Regions from separate parts of the Micromonospora sp. 067-2 genome, predicted to be linked through region 1. Evidence: riboswitches for the same ligand, from Rfam matches in the RefSeq annotation. Region 1 holds a riboswitch; the other holds the start of a gene.

Evidence for each region. A riboswitch is a leader RNA that binds a small molecule or an ion and turns the genes downstream of it on or off. The one in region 1 is predicted to bind S-adenosylmethionine.
Region 2: another riboswitch for S-adenosylmethionine. It lies ahead of ACLJN9_RS19430 (hypothetical protein); the one in region 1 lies ahead of ACLJN9_RS27535 (aminotransferase class V-fold PLP-dependent enzyme).

Annotation. Positions count from the first base shown of each region.
Region 1 is NZ_JAJPWB010000012.1:211,612-218,691, forward strand. Features, by position in the region: gene ACLJN9_RS27510 (ATP-dependent DNA helicase) at 1-660, shown strand, start outside; gene ACLJN9_RS27515 (AI-2E family transporter) at 681-2,048, opposite strand; gene ACLJN9_RS27520 (GroES family chaperonin) at 2,155-2,493, shown strand; gene ACLJN9_RS27525 (hypothetical protein) at 2,584-2,751, shown strand; gene ACLJN9_RS27530 (PrsW family intramembrane metalloprotease) at 2,821-4,284, opposite strand; SAM riboswitch class IV at 4,308-4,428, shown strand; gene ACLJN9_RS27535 (aminotransferase class V-fold PLP-dependent enzyme) at 4,475-5,749, shown strand; gene ACLJN9_RS27540 (FUSC family protein) at 5,777-6,979, opposite strand.
Region 2 is NZ_JAJPWB010000007.1:418,494-425,573, forward strand. Features, by position in the region: gene ACLJN9_RS19415 (restriction endonuclease subunit S) at 1-277, shown strand, start outside; gene ACLJN9_RS19420 (type I restriction endonuclease subunit R) at 284-3,466, shown strand; gene ACLJN9_RS19425 (protein kinase domain-containing protein) at 3,583-5,157, shown strand; SAM riboswitch class IV at 5,253-5,373, shown strand; gene ACLJN9_RS19430 (hypothetical protein) at 5,401-6,003, shown strand; gene ACLJN9_RS19435 (hypothetical protein) at 6,176-7,080, shown strand, end outside.

The DNA of each region.
Region 1 (7,080 bases):
TCGCTGGACGTGGGGTCGCCGTTCGACTACGCCCGGCAGGGCATCCTGTACGTCGCCGCGCACCTGCCCCGGCCCAGCGTCTCCGGGCTTCCCGAGGCGGCCGGGGAGGAGCTGCTCGCTCTGGTCGAGGCGCTCGGTGGGCGTACTCTCGGGCTCTTCTCCTCCCGGCGGGCCGCGCAGCAGGCGGCGGAGCTGCTGCGCGCCCGGACCGACCTGCCCGTGCTGTTGCAGGGTGAGGAGGCGCTGCCGCTGCTGGTCCGCCGCTTCCGCGAGGAGCGTTCCAGCTGCCTGTTCGGGGTGATGTCGCTCTGGCAGGGGGTGGACGTGCCGGGCGAGGCCTGCCAGCTCGTGGTCATCGATCGGCTGCCCTTCCCCCGGCCGGACGAGCCGCTGGCGGCGGCCCGCGCCGCCGCCGTCGACGCGGGCGGCGGCTCCGGCTTCGCCGCGGTCAGCGTGCCGATCGCGGCGGTCCGGCTGGCGCAGGGAGTGGGCCGGCTGATCCGCGCCACCGGCGATCGCGGGGTGGTCGCGGTGCTCGACTCCCGGTTGGAGACCGCCCGTGGCTACGGGCCCTTCCTCCGTCGCTCCCTGCCGCCGTTCTGGTACACCACCCGTCCCGAGGTGGCCCGCGGCGCCCTGGAACGCCTCGCCACCTCCTGACGCCTGCCGCGCCCAGGCTTTCAGGGAGCCTGGGCGGCGACGACCACGGCGTCGGGAGGAGTATCCGGGACCGTTCGGGCGGACAGCCGCCGGACAGCGGTGTTCAGCACCGCGATCAGCGGCACGGAGACCAGTGCGCCGGTGATCCCGGCGAGCACCACCCCGGCGGCGATACCGATGATCACCGCGAGCGGGTGCAGAGCCACCGCCCTGCCCATGATCAGCGGCTGGAGCAGGTGGCCCTCGACCTGCTGCACACCGATCACCACGCCGAGGATGATCAGTGCGGTGACCGGGCCGCTGTCGACCAGCGCCACCAGCACCGCCACGCCGCCGGAGAGCGCCGCGCCGACGATCGGGATGAACGCGCCGAGGAAGACCAGCGCTGCCAACGGGAACGCGAACGGAATGTCGAAGATGACGAGGAAGATGCCGATGCCGACCGCGTCGATGAAGGCGACCAGTACGGTCGCCCGAACATAGGCGCCCAGCGTCTGCCAGGAGGCGCGGCCGGCGTCGTCGACCTTCCACCGGGCGGCCACCGGCAGCAACCGCACCAGGAAGCGCCAGATCCGGCTGCCGTCGCGCAGGAAGAAGAACGTGGCGAAGAGCACCAGCAGCGTGCCGGTCAGCACCTCGGCCAGCGTGGCAGCGGTGCTCAGGGCGCCGCTGGTGAACTTCGAGGTGTTGCCGTTGATCCAGTTCTGCGCCTCGTCGATGTAGCGGTCGAGCTGCGTGTCGGAGAGGTGCAGCGGACCCGTCTTCAGCCAGTTCTGGATCTGCCGGACACCCTCGGACGACTTCTCGCTCAGCTCCGGCACCCCGCGGATGAACTCGTTGACCACCAGGGTCAACGTGCCGATGACCGCCACCAGACCGCCGACCAGCACCACCGCGGTCGCCAGCGACCGGGGCAGTCGAGCCCGCAGCAACCAACCCACCGCCGGCGCCAGCAGCGCCGAGAGCAGCAGCGCGATGGCCAGAGGAATGATCACGATGCTGATCGTGCCGACGATCCGGAGCAGCGCCCAGGCCACCACGCCGATCACGATCAGTCGCCAGCACCAGGCGGCGGCGATCCGCAGCCCGTGCGGGACGTTGGCGTCGTCCCGGCTGGACGTCGAGCTGTGCAGGTCCGTCGGGGGTTCGGCGCCGACGACCGTGGCCGTCGGCGACGCGGCCGGCCCCGGTGCGGCGGGCGAGGCCACCCGCGCTGGCTCCGGGAAGTCACCCGACAGGTCGTCGCCCGACCCGCTCCGGTCGGCGCGTACCGACTCCCGTCCTGACTGGTAGGCGCGGCGCAGTCGTCCGCGTACCCGCTCGAAGCGGCTCAAGCGCACCTCCTGGCAGAAGAATCGGCCCGCCCACGACGACAGGTCGGACAGCATACGTCCGTTGTCGACACCGTGGAGCAGTTTCCGCCGTACATTGCCCCGAACACCCCGCGCGTAACCACCGGCGGCCTGCCGCCGACGACACGGTAGCGTCTGCGGCGTGACCGCCGACCAGGATCTCGACGCCGGCCTCCCGATTCGTCTGCTGCACGACCGTGTGCTGGTGCGGATGGAGGGCAGCGAGGGCGAGCGCCGCTCCACCGCCGGCATCGTCATCCCGGCCACCGCCGCCGTCGGCAAGCGCCTGGCCTGGGCCACGGCCGTCGGGGTGGGGCCGAACGTCCGCGCCATCGTCTCCGGAGACCGGGTGCTCTTCGACCCGGACGAGCGCTCCGAGGTCGAGTTGCACGGCCGCGGGTACGTGCTCCTGCGGGAGCGGGACGTGCACGCCGTGGCCGCCGAGCGCATCGAGAACGACCCCACCGGCCTCTACCTCTGAGAACTCCCCGGCCACCCGGCCCCTCCGCGCGCCGTTTGTCGTGCCCCACGACGGGAAGCCATCCGGCGACCGTGGCCCTGGGGAGGGACGATGCCGGTATTCGTGAAGAAGCTGCTGACCTGGGGCAGCGTCGCGTTCCTGATCTACTTCATGGCGTTCCGGCCGGACGGTGCCGCGCAGCTGTTCAAGGGCGTCGGGGCCGCGCTGGTCGCGATGGCCCAGGGCCTCGGTGACTTCCTCACCACCCTGATGACCTGAGCCGCGCGTCACGACCTGAGCCGCGCGTCACGACCTGAGCCGCGCGCCGCGTCAGGGCTGACCGGGCGGTCAGGGCGCCGGAGGCCGCGCGCCGTACCAGCCGGGCGGGGCGTGACCAACCGGAGGCGGCGGCGGGCCCAGCACCACCGGGATCGGCACCACCGGCTCGTCCGGCGCGGCCACCGGTCGCTGCGAACCGTCCGGAAACCGCAGGTGGTAGCGACTGCCGTCCCAGACCCCGACCGGGGCCTGCGGGTCCCGACCGACGAAGAACGACCGGTACGAGGTGATCGCCTCCAGCAGCTCCCGCTCCTCACGGGCCGTCCGCTCCCGGTCGGCGGGCTTGCTGTCCAGGCCGCGCAGCGTCCCGTCGCGCAGCAGGGCCAGCCGGGTGGCGGCGAACTGGTACCCCCGCATCGCCCGCACCCCGGCGTCCCCGGCCACCCGGCGAGCCCAGCTACGGGCCGCGTGCCGGCGGCCGAGGCTGCTCAGCGCGGCCACCTCGGGTGGGCTCAGCCAGCCGGCACGTACGTAGTCCGGCAGTGTCCGCTCGGTGAGCCGCCCCTCCCACGCGCGCAGCCACACCGCCAGCCCCACCGTGGCGAAGAAGACCGGCACCATCAGCCCCAGGAAGCCGTACAACATGATGAACGTCTCGCCGGTGGCCTGGGTGAGCGTGGGCAGCAGGTTCCAGGTGCCGTGCAGGATCATCGCCAGCAGGAGGCCCGCGATCGGGGCGAGCACCCGGACCCGGCGGTCGGCCGTCCGTGCCGCGACACCCAACCCCACACCGGTCATCGAGGTGAAGAGCGGATGGGCGAACCCGAACAGCAGGATCCGCACGATGAAGATGGCGATGACCTGCTGGGTACCGGTCGCCGGGCCGTACCGGTCGGCGCCGCTCGCGTAGCCGTACCCGCCCAGGTAGAGGATGTTCTCCACCATGGCGAAGCCGACCGCGGACAGCCCGCAGTAGACCAGGCCGTCGGTGATCCCGGACCACTCGCGGCGGCGGAACACCAGGAGCAGGATCGGGCCGAGGGCCTTCGTCAGCTCCTCGATGAACGGCGCCACCAGCACGCCGGTGAGCGCGGCCGGCAGCCCCCAGTCGTCGAACCGGGCGGCGGCGAACTCGTTCACCGTGAGCGCGGCCGCGGTCGAGACGAACGCCCCCCAGGCGAAGCAGAAGATGAGGTATTTCAGCGGCTCCGGCTCGTAGCGGTCCAGCCAGAGGAAGCAGGCGACCAGCACCGGCACCGGGAGGATGGCGGCGACCACCCCGATCAGCAGCGCGCGTACACCGAGCGACTGGCCGAGCGTGAAGACCATGAAGACCGCGCACGCGGCGATGAAGAGCACCACCCCGGCCAGCACCACGAACCGCCGCCAGCCCACTCGGCGCAGCAGCATCCGGGGCGCCTCGCCGGCGGGCGCAGCCGCGGGCTCGGGCAGCGACGACGTCGGGGGTGCACCGGGCGGGGTGTCGGCCATGCGGTCAGCGTAGCCATCCGCCGCCGGCTGGTCCGGTCGCATCGGTAGCCGCTATGCTGCCCTGAGGTCACGAGCGCCAGCGTCAAGCCCCGGCTTGCTGGCCGGCAACCCTCGTCGAGTTCGCGGTGGGGTGCCCCGGGTGATGACCGGGCCCAGCCCGATCGGCGTGCTGGGCAAGCGCGGACCCCGTCCCGACACCAGACCCGGGGTCCCTGACCCCGGAGGTTCCGGCGTGTCCGTCACCCTCGTACCCTCGCTTCCCACCCGGTCCGCCGCGGCACCCGCGCCGGACCGGTCGGCGCCGCTCGACGTGCTCGGCGTTCCCGGCGAGATCAACCTGGACTACGCGGCCAGCGCGCCGTGCGCGCGGGCCGCCGCCGACGCGGTGGCCGAGCTGCTGCCCTGGTACGCCAGCGTGCACCGCGGCGCGGGCGCGCTGTCCCGGCACTGCACGCTGGCCTACGAGCGGGCCCGGCAGACGGTCGGTGACTTCTTCGGTGCCCGCGCCGACGACCACGTGATCTTCACCCGCAACACGACGGACGCGCTCAACCTGCTGGCCCGGGCGCTGCCCGCCGGCACCACCGTGGTCACCTTCGCCGGTGAGCACCACGCCAACCTGCTGCCCTGGCCGCGCGGGTCGGTCCGGCTGCCGGTGCCCGCCGACCCCGGCGGGGCGGTACGCGCCCTCGCCGCCGCCCTCACCGAGCTGCGCCGGGACAGCAACCCGGCGCTGCCCGTGCTGGTCGCCGTGACCGGGGCGAGCAATGTGACCGGCGAGCGGTGGCCGGTCAGCGAACTGGCCCGCGTGGCCCACCGGCACGGGGCACGGATCGCCCTGGACGCCGCGCAGCTCGCCCCACACGCCCCGGTCGATCTGCTCGCGCTGGACGTGGACTACCTCGCCGTCTCCGGGCACAAGCTGTACGCGCCGTTCGGCGCGGGCGTCCTGATCGGCCGGGCCGACTGGCTGGACGCCGCCCCGCCGTACCTGGCCGGTGGGGGTGCCACCAGCCGTGTCGGATCGGCCACCCACGACGTGACCTGGGCGACCGGCCCCGCACGGCACGAGGGCGGCACCCCCAACCTGGTCGGCGCGGTGGCGCTCGCCGCGGTGTGCACCGCGCTGGCGGACGCGGACCGGACCGTGTTGGCCGCCCGCGAGCAGGCGTTGCTGGCCCGGCTGCGCGCCGGCATCGCCGCCCTGCCACACGTGGTGGAACTGCACACGTTCGGCCCGGACGCGCCCCGGGTCGGCATCGTCTCGTTCGTGGTCGCCGGGTGGGACTCCGCCGCGGTGGCGACCCGGCTGGCCGCCGAGCACCGGATCGGCGTACGGGACGGGCTGTTCTGTGCCCACCCACTGGCCCGGCGGCTGCTCAGCGAGGCGGCGGGGCGTACCGGCCGGCGGGACCTGCCGCCCACCGCGCTGCGGGCCAGCATCGGCCTGGGCAGCACGGCCGCTCAGGTGGACCGGCTGCTGGCCGCGCTCGCCGCGCTGGGCTAGGCCGCGCCAGCGGGCGACGCGTCGTGCTCAGCCGACCGGCGGGGCGGTGGGAGGCTTCGGCGCCTCGCCCGCTTCGACCGGTTCACCGACCGGCCGCTCCTGCTCCCCGAAGGCGGTACGGATCCATCGGTTCGCCTCCTCCTGCTCGATCCCGGAGGCCACCAGCAGGTCACTCGCCGTCGTCCGGATCTGGGCGATCACCACGCTGCCGGAGAAGCCGACACCGGCGCCGTACGCCCGGCTGGCCTCGCTGACCGCCCGCAACGACCGTTCCCGGGCCTTCTGCGGCTCCTCGCCCGCGGCGAACTCGTGTTTGAGCAGCCGGACCGACTCGGCGAGGTGACCGATTCCGTCCGGCATCGGGTCCGGCACCGGTTCGTCGTCCTCGATCAGCGTGACGGACCGGCGGATCAGCGTGCCGCTGTTGCGCATGGCCCGGTCGATCGGGTCGGCGGCCTCCGCGTAGTGGGTCAGCTCGTCGCGCCGGTGCCAGCGGGCCGGGGAGAGGGTCGCGGTCTCCTTCGCACCCTCGATCGCCTCGCCCAGGGTCGCCAACTCCTCCTTGTTGTCGCGCAGCCGCTCCAACGCCCGCTGGATGGTGGCTCGGTTGCGGTGGCGCAGCCCGTCGGCGGTGGTGTCGAGCTGGGCTGCGAGCAGGTCCAGCGCCGGCCGGGCGGCACGATTGATCACCCGGAGCGGGTTCAGCGGCAGCAGGACCGCCGTCACCAGCAGCGCGATCCCGCCGCCGAGGAACGCGTCGACGAAGCGCGGGATCTCCAGGTTCTGGGTCGACGGGCTCAGCGTGACGATCAGCACCGCCGTGGCCGCCGCCTGGATGACGATCGCCACGCTGGCCCCGGCGAAGATCGTGACCAGGATCGCGACCGTGACCACCAGGCCGAGCTGCCACGCCCCGGTGCCGAGCAGGTAGATCAGAAAGTCGCCGATGGCCACCCCGATCCCCACCCCGACGATCAGTTCGATGGTTCGGCGGAACCGCTGGCCGACCGACGCGGCCAGGGTGCCGACCGCGGAGATCGGCGCGAAGACCGGCTGCGGGTTGCCGAGCACCTTGTGCGAGACCAGGTACGCCAGCCCGGCGGCCAGCCCGGCCTGCACGGCCAGTCCGCCGGCCATCCGTACCCGGTGCAGCCGGTCGTGCAGGGTGGCCCGGCTGCGATGCCGCAGCTGCTCGGTGGCCTCGGCGATCCGCGCGCCGTCGACGTCCACCAGCCCATCGCGCAGCGCAGCACGCCGCACTACCGGAGGTCGCTTGTCCCGCGCCACAGCCATGGGCGCGACTACCCGGCGCGGCCCCGCTGAATCCTGCC
Region 2 (7,080 bases), on a different contig from region 1:
ATACTGGGCGCAAATAGCCGAAGGAGCCATTCAGGCGACCATCCAGAACGTGAATGCAGAAAAGTACGGCAACTTGATGGTTCCAGCCGCCGACATTGAGGAGCAGCGGACCGTCGTCGAGCGACTGGACACGGAGTTGACAGGCTCGCGAGAGCTCGCATCGCTCACGTCTTGTCGTGTCCAGAAACTCAAAGAACGGCGACAAGCGTTGATTACGGTCGTGGTGACTGGGCAGATCGATGTCTCGACGGCGAGTGGACGAGGAATTGAGGACTGAGCTGCGATGAGCCCTATCCATCACGAATCCGCGTTCGGTGACGCGATCGTCGCCGCTCTCCTCACCAACGGCTGGGCGGAGGGCGACAATGCTGACTACCGCCCCGAGTTCGGCCTCGACACCGGCGAGCTCTTCACCTTCATCGGAGCGACTCAGGCCGAGGAGTGGGAAGAACTGGTAACTCGTTACGGCGGAGACCCAACCGAAGCCCAGCGAGGGTTCGCCAAGCGGCTCGACCAGGCGATTGCCACCGATGGGCTGCTCGACGTGCTCCGTAAAGGGTTCAAGGACCACGGGGTGCGGATCCGGCTCGCTTTCTTCAAACCGTCCTTCGTGGAGTCTGAGGCCATTCTGGCCGACTACGGCAAGAACCGGCTCACCGTGGTCCGGGAGTTGGAGTACGCGACGAAGCAGGCCGACCGGGGCCACCGGCTCGACCTGACCCTCTTCCTCAACGGAATCCCGGTCGCCACTGCCGAGCTGAAGAACCCGCTCACCGGCTCCGGGGTGGAGCACGCCAAGGAGCAGTACCGGACCGACCGCGACCCTACCGAGCTGATCTTTTCGCGCCGGGTGGTCGCGAACTTCGCCGTCGACCCGGACCTGGTCTTCGTCACTACGCAGCTGCGGGGGGCGCAGACCCGGTTCCTGCCGTTCAACACCGGCAGCGAGGGGCCGGGGCGCCCCGGCGGCAAGGGAAACCCCCCGGCCACAGAGTTCGGTAAGTACCCCACCTCATACCTGTGGGATGAGATCTGGCAGCGGGACAACTGGCTCGACCTGCTAGAGCGTTTCGTCCACCTGCATCAGGAGAAGGTCGCAGGCGGTCGTACCCGAAAGACCTTGGTCTTCCCGCGTTATCATCAGTGGCATGCGGTGAAGCGGCTGACCGCCCACGCGGCCCGGCACGGTGCCGGGCACAACTATCTGCTGATGGCGTCGGCGGGCTCAGGCAAGTCGAACGCCATCGCCTGGCTCGCCCACCGGCTTTCGTCGCTGCACACCCTGAGCGACCCGGCCGCGCTCGACCCGGACTCGGTCGCGGCCGGCGTCAAGCCGGGCAGCCCGGTCTTTGACAAGGTCATCATCATCACCGACCGGCGGAACCTGGACTCTCAGCTCCGCGACACCGTCGGCAGCTTCGAGCAGACCGCCGGGCTCGTCGTGAAGATCGACGAGAAGCACGGCGCAAAGTCCGAGCAGCTCGCCAAGGCGCTCTCCCAGGAGACCGGCAAAATCGTCACGGTCACCCTGGCCACCTTCCCGGCCCTCAGGGATTACCTCCAGCGCAACCCGACCGAGATCCGCGGCAGCCGGTTCGCCATCATCGTGGATGAGGCGCACTCTTCCCAGGCGGGTGAAGCGGCCACCGACGTGCGGCGGGTGCTGCGCGACCTCGGTCTGGACGCCGAGTCCGATGACCCGGGCGCCACCAGCGCCGCCGGGCCACGCACCACCGAGGAGAAGCTGGCGGCGAGCGTCCGCAAGCGGCAGCGCAGCTCGAACCTCTCCTACTTCGCCTTCACGGCCACGCCGAAACACAAGACCCTCGAGCTCTTCGGCACGCTCGGCGAGGATGGCAAGTACCACCCGTTCCATGTCTATTCGATGCGGCAGGCGATCGAGGAGGGCTTCATCCTCGACCCGCTGCGCAACTACATCACCTACGACACCTACTGGAAACTGGTCAACGAAAACCCGGACGAACGGGAGGTCGACTCGTCCAAGGCGAACAAGGAGCTCGCCCGGTACGCACTGACCCACGAGTCCACCGTCGCCCAGCACGCGCAGATCATCGTCGAGCATTTCCGGGCGCACACCGCCGGGCGACTCGGCGGTCGGGCCAAGGCGATGGTCGTCACCTCCTCCCGGCTGAGCGCCGTGCAGATGTCCCGGGCAATCAAGCGATACCTGGACGACCGCGACTACCCGGACCCGGGCGTCCTGGTGGCCTTCTCCGGCACCCTCACCTACGAGGGCGCCGAGGTCACCGAGTCGAAGGAGAACGGCGGCCTGCCGGAAAAAGCCTTGCCGAAGGCGTTCGCCTACACCCGGGCCGGCGATAAGACCGCCCGTGCTGGCACCGCCGCCGGCCAGCGCGAGTACCGCATCCTGGTGGTCGCGGAGAAGTATCAGACCGGCTTCGACCAGCCGCTGCTGACCACGATGTACGTCAACAAGAAGCTTCACGGTGTCTCCGCTGTGCAGACGCTGTCCCGGCTCAACCGCACCGCCGACCGCAAGAGCCAGGGCGACCTGGCGGTGCTGGACTTCGTCAACGACGCCGAGGAGATCAAGGAAGCATTCCGGCCCTACTTCGAAGAGGCCGAGACCCTCCCCTCCGACCCCAACCTGCTTTACACGGCGCAGAGCCGGGTGATGTCCGCGCAGCTGCTGGTCGAGGCGGAAATGCAGGAGTTCGTGGAGGCGTACCTGGCGGCTGAGGAGCAGGCCGCCGGTAACGCGGCGAAGTGGGAGAAGTTGCACGCTGAGCTCTACCGGCACCTCCAGCCCGCCGTCGACCGCTTCGACGTGCTGCTCAACCGCGAGGACGAGTCGGACTGGGAGGCCGCTGAAACGTTCCGCGGCGACCTCACCGACTACGTCCGCAAGTACGGCTTCCTTGCTCAGATCGTCCCGTACGCCGACTCGGAGCTGGAACGGCTCTACCTCTACGGCCGGCACCTGCTCAACCGGCTGGGTCGACGGGGCGACGGGGGCGTCGACGTCGGCGAGGTCGACCTCAGCCACCTGCGGGTGGAGAAGACCGGCGAGCACGACGTCAGCCTCAACCCGGAGGGCGCCGCTGAGATGAAGGGCTTCGGCGACGGCTCCGGCGGGGCGAAGGAGCCGGAGAAATCCCTGCTCTCCGAGCTGGTCGACCGGTTCAACGAGCGGTTCGGCACCAGCTTCACTGACGATGATGTGGTCAAGCCGTTGAACGAGGCGATGGCCGACCCGAAGGTCCGCCAGGCCGCTGTCGCCAACGACGAGGAGAACTTCGGCCACGTCTTCGGGCCGGTGTTCGAGGAAAAGATGATGGACCACTTCGAGACCGCCGCCGACCTCGGTCGCCGCTACTTCGGTCCGGAGCCCGACTTCCGCAGCTCGCTCAACCGCAGCGCCCGCAGCGCCGCCTGGCGGCTGATCCGCCGGCAGGAGGGGGTCGTCGACGACGAGGCGGCCTGACTGGCCGATGCCGCCGCGGCGCCAACGTGACACGCCGCGGCGGCAACCCTGGACGATGATCGGTTCGACCGCAACACTGACCATCTGGCTGGGACAGTCGCGGGGGTGGGGGCAACGTGCGGACAGAGCCGATCGCCGGTCGATACGAGCGGGTCGAGGAGATCGGCTCCGGCGGCATGGGGCACGTCTGGCGCGGCTACGACAGCGTCCTCGACCGTGAGGTCGCCATCAAACTCATCCGCGTCGAGGCCGTGCAAACCCCGCAGCAGGCGGAAGAGTTCGCCAAGCGATTCCGCCGGGAGGCCCGCGTCACCGCACGCATCCAACACCACGGCGTGCCCCAGGTGTACGACGCGGTCCTCGACCGCTCATACGACCGGCTCTACCTGGTGATGGAGTTCGTTCGCGGCACCGCCCTGCGGGCCTTCATCGACCCACAGCACCCGCTGCCGGTTACCTGGGCAGCCGCTATCGCCGCGCAGATCTGCACCGTCCTCTCCCACGCCCACGCCATCCCCGTCGTGCACCGCGACCTCAAACCCGACAACGTCCTGGTCACCGCGGATGGGGCGATCAAGCTCCTCGACTTCGGCATCGCCGCCATCCTGCGCACCGACGTCACCCGCCTCACCGCAACCGGCAGCGCCCTCGGCACCCACCACTACATGCCGCCCGAGCAGATCCAGAACGCACAGATCACGCCGCAGAGCGACCTGTACGCCCTGGGCTGCGTCCTGCACGAACTCCTCGCCGGGCAGCGGGTCTTCGCTGGCGGCAGCGACTTCGAACTATGGCACCAGCACGTCACCGAGCCGCCACCACCTCTACGGACGCTCCGCCACGACGTGCCCGCAGCGATCGAGGAGTTGGTCCTCGATCTGCTGGCCAAGGCCCCCGAGGACCGGCCGACGGACGCCTACGACGTCTACGAGCGCCTGCTGCCCTTCCTACCGCTACCTGGATCGGCACCGCCCGCCTCCGAGCACGCGAGCAGCGCGATGCCCGACCCGACGCTGGTGTACCGCCGACCCAACGCCCCCCGTCGCCGGCCCGCGCCCGCCCCCGTGGTCCCGGCGCCGCGCAGTGAGACGTCGGCCGCCGATCCGGCGGCGATTCTCCAGACCGGGGTTCGAGACGCGATCAAGGCTGCCGTCTCGCAATCCGATGAGCTGCTGGACGACGAGCGCTTCGCCCAAGCCGCCGAAGTGCTCGAGGGCGTGATCGGCCCCGCCAGCGCGGCGCTCGGCGCTGAAAGTCCCCGCGTGCTGGGACTGCGTTCACGGCGAGCCGCCATTCTCATCATCGGCGGGGACTTCCGGCGCGCGCTGCCGGAGTTCGACGCCCTCGCCGCCGCGTACGCCCGCACCGCCGGCCCCACCAGCGAGGACGCGTTGGAATGCCTCCGGCAGGCAGCCCACTGCCGGGCGGAACTCGGCCAGGCCACCACAGCCCTGCGCCAGTTCCGGCAGGTGCTGACGCACGTACGCGCCGCCTCCGGCGATGTCTCCCCCACGGCTCTCGACCTGCGCCGCAACATCGGCATACTGCTGATCTCCGAAGACAAGGCCGCCGAGGCCGCGGACGAGCTGCAACCGCTGCACGACGACCTTTGCGTCGTCTACGGCCCAGACCATGAGCTGACCCAGGAAGTCGCCGACCTGCTTGCCCGGCTCCGACTCGGCGCCGACTGATAGTTCCGCCACCGCCCCGCCGCGCCGTTTGCTCAGGTCTTTCCGCGTGTTGCCCGGAGTTGCTCCCGACATCGGTGATCTCTATGCTTCCTGGGCGTCAAGAGTGGTCAGCGTCAAGCCTCCCGGCTTGCTGACCCGGCAACCGCGCCACCCGCGCACGGTGCCTCCGGGGGAAGACCAGGCCGACCGCAAGCTGCGGTACGGCAAGAGCGGGTGCCTCGGGCACCGGAGAGCGAGTTCACCGTGCCATTCGAAGAACTGGACCTGACTGCTTTCGCGGTCTGCCTGACCTGCGGGCACCTCCGCGACGGTGCCCGGCGCAAGCAGCGGTGCCGCTGCCAGCCCCGTACGCCGGAGTGGGAGCAGCAGTGGCAGCGCCAGGACATTCCCGGTGACCTCGACCTGTGTGTGTTGTGCGTCCGGGACACGGTGACCACCCAAACCCGGTGGTCGTGGCTGGCCTGCGAGACCTGCCGACACGTCTCGCAGGTGGTCGGCGAACGGTACGGCCACTGCGCCGCACTGCCGCTGGGCCGGCACTCGCTCATGAACGGCGACGTGGCCCAGCGGCAGACGGCCACGACCATCGAGGTCGCTGCCTCGCTGGTGGCCTCCGCACGGCGTTGTAACGAGCTGCGCGAGTGGCAGCAGGTGGAGTTCGCCCGGCTCGCCGAGCCACTACGCGTGATTGCTTCGAGCCTGCCGCTGGCCGAGTGGCAGCGGCAGTCGCCGCCCTCGCTTGGAGCAAGCGTCGACGCTTTCGACCGCTACGGCGTCATGCCCGTGCCCAACGACCTCAGCAGCCTCCGGCAGGCCCAGACCGAATTCCTGTCCACCGCGCGTTGACCGCCAGTCCAGCCGGCTGCTGATAGGTACCCGAATCGCCAACAGCGGCCGCGCTGGTCATCGTCCATCGACGGTCCGGTGATGACGGGCAGCTCAATTGCCGCGGCATTCGATAGCATCCGGCCATGATGGACGGTGGCGGGCAGCGACGTCGGCGCCTGGTGGTCGAAGCATGACCATCATCAGTGGTTGGCCGGCGCTGACCGTGGCGTTGAGCAACAGAGCCTCGCCAGCGAGGTTGTTCATTCAGGAGCGGTTCGGCCGCTGGCAGGACCTGCAGGCACGGTATCGGAAATCCATGCGCTCCCTTGTCGTGCCGGGGAGTCAGGCGAACCCTGGCACCATCGGCTCGGCCTTCGACTGGATGGTGCGCTTCATGGTGCATCCCAGGCCGGACCTGCGCTTGGCACTGCTCGGCGCGCGCACTCCCCCACTACGGCACGCGGTCCACGAACTGGCGCGCACGCTGAATTACTCCGAAAGCGGCGACAGCGTGGGGGCCTTCCGGTTCACCGGACCGGCCGCAGGCAGCGAAGCCGATCATCAACTCGTTGCCCGGGCCTGCTGGGCGCTGGCTCTCCTCACCGACCTGTACCGGGTCGGTCCCACACCTGGATCCCCGTTGATGGCCCTGGTCCCAAGGTCCATCACCGCCGAGAAGCTACTCGAGCTCGCCCCACCCGCGGCCCTCAACGAGCTCCAGGCATTGCGCGCCTTCGCCGAGCGGAGCCTCCTGCCGTCCCTGTCGGCGCGGCATGGCGCTTGGGCCCTCGGGCCGACCTTCGCCGGGTCATCGCTGATGAATGCCGACGCCGACCTGATCGCCGCCGGTTTGCTGCTCGAACTCAAGACGGGCCTCGGCAGCAAGCGCCGCGACGGGACGCGGCGGTCATCATTGGAAGCGCCGACCATCATGCAGCTACTCGGCTACGTACTGCTGGACTTCCCTGACGAGTTCGCCATCAAAGCTGTCGGCGTTTACAACGCCCGCTACGCACACCTGACGACCTGGCGCCTAACCGAACTCCTGGCTGAGTTGGCGGGCCGGCCCGTCGACCTGAAGGAAGAGCGTGTCGC